One region of the Xanthobacter aminoxidans genome, then DNA from elsewhere that is predicted to be linked to it. Evidence: predicted binding sites of a transcription regulator. Region 1 holds the regulator's gene; each other region holds the start of a gene.
What was found. The regulator LexA, encoded in region 1, represses DNA repair genes until DNA is damaged. The targets are predictions, from matches to a motif close to TGTTCNNNNTGTGTTCNG.
Positions count from the first base shown of each region.

Region 2: the regulator LexA is predicted to act here: its motif matches at 1,729-1,746, upstream of parE (DNA topoisomerase IV subunit B).
Region 3: the regulator LexA is predicted to act here: its motif matches at 1,424-1,441, upstream of V5F74_RS06335 (PA0069 family radical SAM protein).

Region 1 covers NZ_JBAFUS010000002.1:1,129,801-1,133,072, forward strand. The annotation lists gene V5F74_RS14300 (ComEC/Rec2 family competence protein) at 1-1,140, shown strand, start outside; gene lexA (transcriptional repressor LexA) at 1,261-1,971, opposite strand; gene V5F74_RS14310 (molybdopterin molybdotransferase MoeA) at 2,130-3,272, opposite strand, start outside.
Region 2 covers NZ_JBAFUS010000002.1:764,700-767,971, reverse strand. The annotation lists gene recJ (single-stranded-DNA-specific exonuclease RecJ) at 1-1,670, opposite strand, end outside; gene parE (DNA topoisomerase IV subunit B) at 1,860-3,272, shown strand, end outside.
Region 3 covers NZ_JBAFUS010000001.1:1,410,250-1,413,521, reverse strand. The annotation lists gene V5F74_RS06340 (VOC family protein) at 1-6, opposite strand, end outside; gene V5F74_RS06335 (PA0069 family radical SAM protein) at 18-1,163, opposite strand; gene V5F74_RS06330 (aa3-type cytochrome c oxidase subunit IV) at 1,570-1,722, shown strand; gene V5F74_RS06325 (Re/Si-specific NAD(P)(+) transhydrogenase subunit alpha) at 1,759-2,922, shown strand; gene V5F74_RS06320 (proton-translocating transhydrogenase family protein) at 2,922-3,272, shown strand, end outside.

The DNA.
Region 1 (3,272 bases):
GCCGGCGTGCTGGTGGGGCGACCGTCCCTGTCGCTGCGCTCGGTGGGTGTCGCGGCGGTGGTGGTGCTGGCGCTGACGCCGGAGGCGGCGCTGGACCCGGGCACGCAGATGTCCTTCGCCGCCACCCTCGCCCTCGTTGCCGCCTATGAAAGGCTTCAGCCTTTGCGGGCGATACCCCGGCCGGACGGCATCGCCGGAGCCGTAGTCTCCTGGGTGGCGGTGCTGGTGGCCGGCACGGCGCTGACTTCGCTGGTGGCGGGGTTGGCGACGGCGCCGTATGGCATCTTCCACTTCCAGCGGGTGGCGCCCTATGGGCTTCTCGCCAATCTCGCGGCGATGCCGGCCGTGTCCTTCCTTGTCATGCCGGCGGGCCTCGCGGGCGTGCTGCTGATGCCGTTCGGCTGGGACCATCTGGCCTGGCCGGTGATGGGCCGGGGCATCGAGATCATGACGGCGGTGTCCGACTGGGTGGGGACCCTGCCGGGGGCCGATATCCGCGCCGCCTTCGTCGGTGCCGGAACGCTGCTCTGGCTCTCCCTCGCGCTGCTGGCCCTCTGCCTGCTGCGGGGCGTTCTGACCCTCGCGGCGCTGGTGCCCCTCGGCCTCGCCGCGCTGGTGGCGGGAACGCCGCTGAAGCCGGACCTCCTCATCGCGCCCGATGCGCAGACGGTGGCGGTGCGGATGCCGGATGGACGGCTTTCCGTGCTCGGCGCCTCGGGCCAGAAGCTGGTGGTGGAGCAATGGCTGACGCGGGAGGGCGACCGCCGGACGGCCGGCACCAAGGACCTCGCCTCCGCCTTCCTGTGCGACCCGCTCGGCTGCACCGCGCCGCTGCCCGGCGGCGGCACCATCGCCGTCTCCCGGCGCGCGGAGAGCCTGGAGGCGGACTGCCTGAATGCCCGCATGGTCGTCACCCGCGATGCCCCGCCTCGCGCCTGCCCGGCCGAGGTGCTGACACCGGAAAAACTCGCGCGGACCGGAACGCTCGCCTTCACCCTGCGCGATGGTGCCCTCGTGGCCGAGCGAAGCCGCAGCCCCTCGGTGTCCCGGCCGTGGATGGCACCGCTGCCGCCGGACCTCGCATCCGAGCGGGGGGCGGTCGATGCGGGCGATCCGCAGGCCGACGCCACCGCTCCCTGACACGACAATTGCCAGGCGTCGGGGTGAGGGGCAACGCCTTCAAAAAAGCGCAGGCGCCCGTTGAGCGTGGACCACCGCGCCCCTCACCCCGTTCCGGATCTCCCGCGGGAGAAATAAGGATCAGTAGCGGCGCATGAGGCCGATCAGACGGCCCTGGATGCGCACGCGGTCGGGACCGAAAATGCGGGTCTCGTAGGCCGGATTGGCGGCCTCCAGCGCGATGGAGGCGCCCTTCTTGCGCAGGCGCTTGAGGGTGGCTTCCTCGTCGTCCACCAGCGCGACGATAATGTCGCCGGTGTCGGCGGAATCGCACTTGCGGATCAGCACCGTGTCGCCATCGAGGATGCCGGCCTCGATCATGCTGTCGCCGCGCACCTCAAGGGCGAAATGCTCGCCGGAGCCGAGCATCTCGGGCGGGATGTTCAGCGTATGGCTGCGGCTCTGAATGGCGGAGATGGGCGAGCCGGCGGCGATGCGGCCCATGACCGGCACCGAGACCACCTGTCCCGCCTCGTCATCCTCCGCCACGGGGCGGACCTTGCCGAGGCTGCCCTCGATGACCGAGGGCGAGAAACCCCGCCCTGCGGACCGGGCGGAGGCGAGGCCCGGCGCCACGCTGTCGGGCAGGCGGACCACCTCCAGCGCGCGGGCGCGATTGGGCAGGCGGCGGATGAAGCCGCGCTCTTCCAGAGCGGTGATGAGGCGGTGGATACCGGACTTGGAGCGCAAGTCCAGCGCTTCCTTCATCTCGTCGAAGGAGGGGGGAACACCGGTCTCCTTCAGCCGCTCATGGATGAAGCGCAGAAGGTCATATTGCTTCCGAGTGAGCATTCCCTGGCCCCGTTCCTTGCACGCACCGCCGCGGAACAGGCGCTCTCGGCCGGTCCCGATTCAAGGCGCATCCCGCCCGGTGCGCCGCGAAACAAATCATGAACAGTCTTTATCTGTTCCTTTTGTGTTCCGCAAGTGGTGAAGGCTCCGTTAAGGGCTCAATCCGCGAAGGGAATAATCTCGCAGGGGTCTCCGACGCGGCCCGCCGGGGCGAAAGGCGGGCGCACCAGAAGGCAGTCGGCGGCGGAAAGAATGCTCAGCATGGCGCTGTCCTGCGAGGTGCAGGGGATGGCGTGGATCGAGCCATCCGCCCGGCGCTCGAGGGTCGCGCGCATGAAATCGCGCCGCACGTCATTGGGCGGCAGGTCCGCCGCGAGGCGCGCCGGCACCGTCTCGGGGCCGGGGCGGGAATCGCCCTGCAGGGCGCGGATGAGGGGGACGAGGTAGACCATCCCGCAGACGTGGGACGACACCGGGTTGCCTGGCAGCCCCAGCACCCGCACGGTGCCGCGATGGCCGAACATCAGCGGCTTGCCGGGCCTGAGCGCGATCTTGTGGACCGAGAGATCGACCCCTTCCGCCTTCAGCGCCGGGGCCATGAGGTCATGATCGCCCACCGAAGCGCCACCGGAGGAGACGACGAGATCGAACTCGCCGGAGAGCGCCCGCGCCACCACGGCGCGGATGGCGGCGAGGTCGTCCTTGATGAGGCCGAGGTCGGTCACATCGGCGCCGGCGCGGCGGGCCAGTTCCGCGAGGCCGAAGGCGTTGGAGACGACGATTTCGCTGTCGTTGCCGGTGCCCTGGCCCGGCAGCACCAGCTCGTCGCCGGTCTGAAGCAGCGCGACGCGCGGGCGGCGGGCGACCGGCACCGTCGCATGGTCCATGGCGGCGGCCAGCATGATGTCGCGGCCGGTCAGCCGCCGGCCCGCGAAGAGGCCGGGCGCGTCGGCGGAAAAATCACAACCGCGCTTGCGCACGTTGCGGAGCGCGGCGGTCGGGGCCGTGGTGGTGATGGTGTCGCCCTCGCGGGAGACGTTCTCCTGAATCACCACCGTGTCGGCACCTTCCGGCACCACCGCGCCGGTGAAGATGCGCACGGCCTGCCCGGCGCCCACCGTGCCCGCGAAGGGGCGTCCGGCGGCGGATTCGCCGATGACCGCGAGGCGGGCGGGCGTCTGCGCGATATCGGCACCGCGCACGGCGTAGCCGTCCATGGCCGACATGTCGGCGGGGGGCTGGGTGCGGCGGGCCGCCAGATCGCGCGCCAGCACACGGCCGGCCGCGGCCTGCACCGGCAC
Region 2 (3,272 bases), 370 kb from region 1:
TCCTCGGCGCAGCGGAAGGCGGTGGCCTTCAATGTCGTGCCGTCCGGCGAGGAGATGCGGGCGCGCACATGGCCGGCGCCGAAGCTCTCGACATAGCTGATGCGGTGGCCGGGAAAGGCGAACACCGGCTCGGGATTGCCGGCGCCGAACGGGCCGGCGCGGGAAACGGTCTCCACCATGTCCACCGTTGCCCCGCGCGCGGTCATCGCTCCGTCGATGGAAAGGGTGCCCTCGGCGCGGGCGCGCTCCACGTCCGGCGCGAGGCGCTGCTCCAGTTCCGCGCGTAGCGCCCCGAGCTGGCGGCGCTCCACCGTGAGGCCGGCCGCCATGGCATGGCCGCCGCCCTTCACAAGGAGCCCGCTCTCCACCGCCCCGCGCACCGCGCGGCCGATGTCCACGCCGGGAATGGAGCGGCCGGAGCCGGTGCCGGTCTCACCATTGAAGGCGATGGCGAAGGCCGGGCGCTGAAAGCGCTCCTTCAGCCGCGCCGCGACCAGGCCGACGACGCCGGGGTGCCAGCCCTCGCCGCTCACCACCACCACGGCGCCCTCCTCCGAGATGCCGAGCGCCGCCTGCGCCTCGGCCTCGGCGGCGGCGAGGATGGCGCGTTCCACCTCCTGCCGCTCGGCGTTGAGACGGTCCAGCTCGGCGGCGATGCCGCGCGCCTCGGCGGGATCCTGCGTCAGCAGCAGGCGCGCGCCCAACGTCGCCTCGCCGATGCGCCCGCCGGCATTGATGCGCGGGCCGATGAGAAAGCCGAGATGGAACGGCCGCGGCGGCCCGTCGAGCCGCGCCGCGTCCATCAGCGCCGTGAGGCCGATGCGGGTGCGCCGGCGCATGGCGAGGAGCCCCTTCGCCACGAAGGCGCGGTTGAGGCCGATGAGCGGCACCACATCCGCCACCGTCGCCAGCGCCACGATGTCGAGGGCTTCCAGCAGGTCCGGCGCCGGCCGCTCGGCATTGAAATGCCCGCTCTGGCGCAGCGCCCGCACGAGGCCCACCGCCACCACGAAGGCGAGCCCGGCCGCGCAGACATGGCCGAGGCCGGAGAGGTCGTCCTCCCGGTTCGGGTTCACGATGGCGGTGGCAGGCGGCAGGGTCTCCCCCGCCTGATGGTGGTCGATGACCACCACATCCATGCCGAGCCTTTTCGCGGCCTCCAGCGGTTCGAGGGAGGTCGTGCCGCAATCCACCGTCACCAGCAGGGTCACGCCGCGCGCGGCGAGCTGCTCGATGGCCGGCACGTTCGGCCCATAGCCCTCGAAGATGCGGTCGGGAATGTGGAAGAAGGGATCGAGCCCGCCGGCCTGGAGCACACCCACCATGAGGGCGGTGGAGCAGGCGCCGTCCACGTCATAGTCGCCGAACACCGCCACCTGCTCGCCGGTCGTCACCGCGCGGGCGAGGCGCGCCACGGCGGCGGGCATGTCGGTGAGCGTGTCGGGATCGGGCAGAAGGGTGCGGATGGAGGGGTCGAGATAGCGCTCCACCTCGTCCAGCTGCACGTTGCGGGCGGCGAGTACGCGGGCCAGAAGCTCGCTGATGCCGAAGCGCTGGGCCATGGCGAGCGCCGTCTGCCCCCCGCGCACGTCCAGCCGTTCCCGCCAGGTGCGGCCGGTGGCGGAGCGGGCGACGTCGAGGAAGAGGCGATTCGGCACGGCGATGTTCACGCGCGCATGAAGCCAGAGGAGAGGCGCGGCGTCGAGCACGGGCCGGGCATGGCTCAATTGTTGCCATTCTGTTCCCCTCGCCCTCCGGCTCTGTCACTATGGGGAAATCAGGGGCCGCGGCGCCGTCCCGATTCGCGCCGGCCCTGCCGTTCTGCTATCTGGCGCCCAAACCTCCGACCTCAGAGACCCATGTCCGACAGCGATAATTCCGACGATCTCTTCGCCGCCCGCCCGCGCGGTGCCAGCAAGTCGCCTGCGCGGGAATCGACCGGCAGGGAGAGCGCGCGCGGCAAGGCCGCCGTCGTGCCCGCCATGGCGGGCGATTATACCGCCGCCCATATCGAGGTGCTGGAAGGGCTGGAGCCGGTGCGGCGCCGCCCGGGCATGTATATCGGCGGCACCGATTCCAAGGCGCTGCACCACCTCTTCGCCGAGGTGGTGGACAATTCGATGGACGAGGCCGTGGCCGGCCACGCCACCTTCATCGAGGTGCAGCTCGGTGCCGACGGCTACCTCACCGTCTCGGACAATGGCCGCGGCATCCCGGTGGAGGAGCACCCCAAGTTTCCCGGCAAGTCGGCGCTGGAGGTCATCATGACCACGCTGCACGCCGGCGGTAAGTTCGACAGCAAGGTCTACGAGACCTCCGGCGGCCTGCACGGCGTCGGCGTCTCGGTGGTCAACGCGCTCTCCGACGATCTGGAGGTGGAGATCGCGCGCAACCAGACCCTCTATCGCCAGAGCTTCTCCAAGGGCGTGCCGCAGGGGCCGCTCAAGGAAATCGGCCGCATCACCAACCGGCGCGGCACCCGCGTGCGCTTCCATCCCGATCCGGAAATCTTCGGCGCCGGCGCGCATTTTGAGCCGGCCCGCGTGTTCCGCATGGCCCGCTCCAAGGCGTACCTGTTCGGCGGCGTGGAAATCCGCTGGTCGTGCGACCCCGAGCTGCTGAAGGCCGGCGAGAACATCCCGGAGAAGACGGTCTTCCGCTTCCCCGGCGGCCTGAAGGACTATCTGGCGGCGGACCTCGAAGGCAACACGCTGGTCCATCCCGACATCTTCGCCGGCCGCATCCAGAAGACCGGCGGGCACGGCTCGGTGGAATGGGCGGTGGCGTGGGTGGCGGATGCCGACGGCAGCATCTCCTCTTACTGCAACACCATCCCCACCCCCGATGGCGGCACCCATGAGAACGGCCTCAAGGCGGTTCTGCTCAAGGGCCTGAAGGACTATTCGGAGCGCGCCGGACAGGGCAAGCGCGGCTCCGTCATCACCGGCGACGACGTGATCACCGGCTGCGCCGCCATGCTCTCCGTGTTCGTGCGCGAGCCGGAATTCCAGGGCCAGACCAAGGACCGCCTCGCCACCGCCGAGGCCGCCCGCATCGTCGAGCAGGCGCTGCGCGACCCGTTCGACCACTGGCTCGCGGCCAATCCGGTGCAGGCGAGCCGCCTGCTCGACCATGTGATCGACCGCGCCGAGGAGCGGCTGCGCCGCAAGCAGGAGAAGGAGGTCTCCCGCAAGACCGCCGTGCGCAAGCTGCGCCTGCCCGGCAAGCTCGCCGACTGCTCCAACACCGAGGCGGCCGGCTCGGAGATCTTC
Region 3 (3,272 bases), on a different contig from region 1:
GGTCATGCTGGGGCTCTTCAAGCGAACAGGTCGAGCTGCTCGCCCGCCTGCTTGGGGTGGCGGAAGTGTGCGGTGGTCAGCTTCAGTCCCCGCCCCGCGAGGCCGAGGCGGCGGGCGGCGATCTCGAACCTGCGGCCCACCGTCCAGGCATAGGGGCCTTCCCCCCGCCCTCGCTTGCCGAAGGTGGAGTCGTAATCCTTGCCGCCGTGCATCTGGCGGATGAGGTTCAGCACGTGGCGGGCCTTGTCCGGGAAATTGGCCACCAGCCATTCCCGGAACAGGTCGGCGATCTCCAGCGGCAGGCGCAGCATCACATAGCCGGCCTCGGATGCTCCTGCGGCCTTGGCAGCGTCGAGGATGCGCTCGATCTCCATGTCGTTCAGCGCCGGGATCAGCGGCGCGGTGAGGACCGCGGTGGGGATGCCGGCGTCGGCGAGCCGGCGGATGGTGCCGAGGCGCACATGGGGACTGGCGGCGCGTGGCTCCATGGTACGGGACAGGTGCGGGTCGAGCGTGGTCATGGAGATGGCGACCTTGGCGAGGCCCTTTTCCGCCATGGGCCCGAGGATGTCGATGTCGCGCACCACCAGCGCCGATTTGGTGACGATGCCCACCGGATGGCCGAAGTCCGCCAGCACCTCCAGGATGCGCCGCGTCAGCTCATAGCGCCGCTCGATGGGTTGGTAGGGATCGGTATTGGTCCCCATGGCGATGACGCGCGGCTTGTAGGAGGGGTGCGACAGCTCCCGCGCCAGCAGTTCCGGCGCGTCCGGCTTCACGAACAGCTTGGTCTCGAAGTCGAGCCCGGCGGAGAGGCCCTGATAGGCGTGGGTGGGCCGCGCGAAGCAATAGATGCAGCCGTGCTCGCAGCCCCGATAGGCATTGATGGAGCGGTCGAAGGCGATGTCGGGGGACTGGTTGCGGGTGATGATGGTGCGCGCCCGCTCTTCCGTCACCTCGGTGCGGAAGGGCGGGAGGTCTTCCAGCGTCTGCCAGCCGTCGTCGAACAGCACGCGGGCGGCGGGCTCGAAGCGCCCGGCGGCATTGGAGACCGCGCCCCGGCCGCGCCGTCGTTCCGCCTCGACGCCGGTCCCGACCTCGCCGTCCAGCGCGGGCGGCAGGGCAGGGGGCGGAGCTCGGCGTTCCTCGGCGAGCCGGCCCATGATCCGATCGCTCCGGGTTTTCACCGGCGGCGAGGCGATGCGGGCGTCGCCGGACGCAGCCTTTGGCTGTGCCGCCTTGGCGGGAGCCGTTTTGGCAGGAACAGCCTTGGCAGGAACGGCCTTGGGCGATGCCGTCCTGGCGGCCTTCAGGGCGGGAGCGATCGGCGCGGCAATTGGTCCCCCCGGAACGGGCGGGGCGGCTGTGCGCGGGCCGTGGGAATCGGATGCGGGGCTCATGCTCAAAAAGCTAGCACCGAAAACGGAACATAACAAGAACATGTGGCGCGACGCGAGGGGCTCGCGGGCCACGCCGTTCAATCTGGCATACTGTACACCAGAAGGCAGTTGCCAGACATTCCCATCTCCGGTAAAGGCGTCAGAAGACGCTTAGGAGCAGGGGGATAAGATGGCTGAACACGCCACGATCGAATACGCCACGGCAGACGGTAACGATTATCCCGAGCACGAGCGCACCTACGCCATGTTCACCGCCCTCGCCAAGTGGGGCACCATCGGCGTTGCTGCCATCCTCGTCCTGATGTGGATTTTCCTCCTCTGACCCGCTGAGCGGCCGGAGCACCGGAGACATCAAGAAATGAAAATCGCTGTTCCCGCCGAGATCGATCTCGGCGAGCCGAGGGTTGGCGCGACCCCGGATACGGTGAAGCGTCTCGTCGCACTGGGCGCATCCGTGACCGTGGAGAGCGGCGCGGGCGTGAAGTCCGGCATTCTCGATTCCGACTTCGTGGCGGCAGGAGCCACCATCGCCCCGTCGGCGGCGGATGCGCTGAACGGCGCCGAAGTCGTACTGAAGGTTCGCCGGCCGACGGAAGCCGAACTTTCGTCGTACAAGCCCGGCGCCCTGGTCCTCGCCATCATGGATCCCTATGGCAATGACGCGGCACTCGCCGCCATGGCCAATGCCGGGATCGCCTCCTTCGCCATGGAGCTGATGCCCCGCATCACCCGTGCGCAGGTGATGGACGTGCTCTCCTCGCAGGCGAACCTCGCCGGCTATCGCGCGGTGATCGACGCGGCCGCCGAGTTCACCCGCGCCCTGCCGCAGATGATGACCGCCGCCGGCACCGTTCCGGCCGCGCGCGTCTTCGTCATGGGCGCCGGCGTCGCGGGCCTCCAGGCCATCGCGACGGCCCGCCGCCTCGGCGCCATCGTGACCGCCACCGACGTGCGGCCCGCCGCCAAGGAACAGGTCGCCTCGCTGGGCGCCAAGTTCGTCGCGGTGGAGGACGAGGAGTTCAAGCAGGCCGAGACCGCCGCCGGATACGCCAAGCCCATGTCGGCGGAGTATCAGGCCAAGCAGGCTGCCCTCGTCGCCGAGCACATCAAGAAGCAGGACATCGTCATCACCACCGCCCTGATCCCGGGCCGGCCTGCGCCGCGCCTCGTGACGGCGGAGATGGTGGCCTCCATGAAGCCGGGTTCCGTGCTGGTCGACCTCGCGGTCGAGCGCGGCGGCAACGTCGCCGGTGCGGTGGCGGGGCAGGTGGTCGAGGTGAACGGCGTGAAGATCGTCGGTCATCTCAACGTGCCGGGCCGCATCGCCGCCTCGGCCTCGCCGCTCTACGCCAAGAACCTGTTCAACTTCTTCGAGACGATGGTGGACAAGGCGTCGAAGGCGCTGGCCGTCAAGTGGGACGACGAGCTGGTGAAGGCCACGCTCCTCACCCGTGACGGCGCCGTCGTGCATCCGAACTTCGCACCCAAGAATCCCGCAGCGACCAGCGAGGGAGCGGCCTGATGAATCCCGCCACAGCCCAGACCGCGGCGGATGCCGCAATGCAGGCCCGCACCGCCGCCGAGATCGCGCGGCAGGCAGCGGAAGCCGCGCAGCTCTATGCCGACCAGGCGGCCTCCGCCCTCGGCGCGGCGGCCCATGCGGCGACCGGAGGGGCCATCGACCCCTTCGTGTTCCGCCTCTCCATCTTCGTGCTCGCGGTGTTCGTGGGCTACTACGTGGTGTGGTCGGTGACCCCGGCGCTGCACACCCCGCTCATGAGCGTCACCAACGCCATCTCGTCGGTGATCGTGGTGGGCGCGCTGCTCGCCGTCGGCGTCACCACGGTGGGCGATTCCAGCCACGCCTGGGGC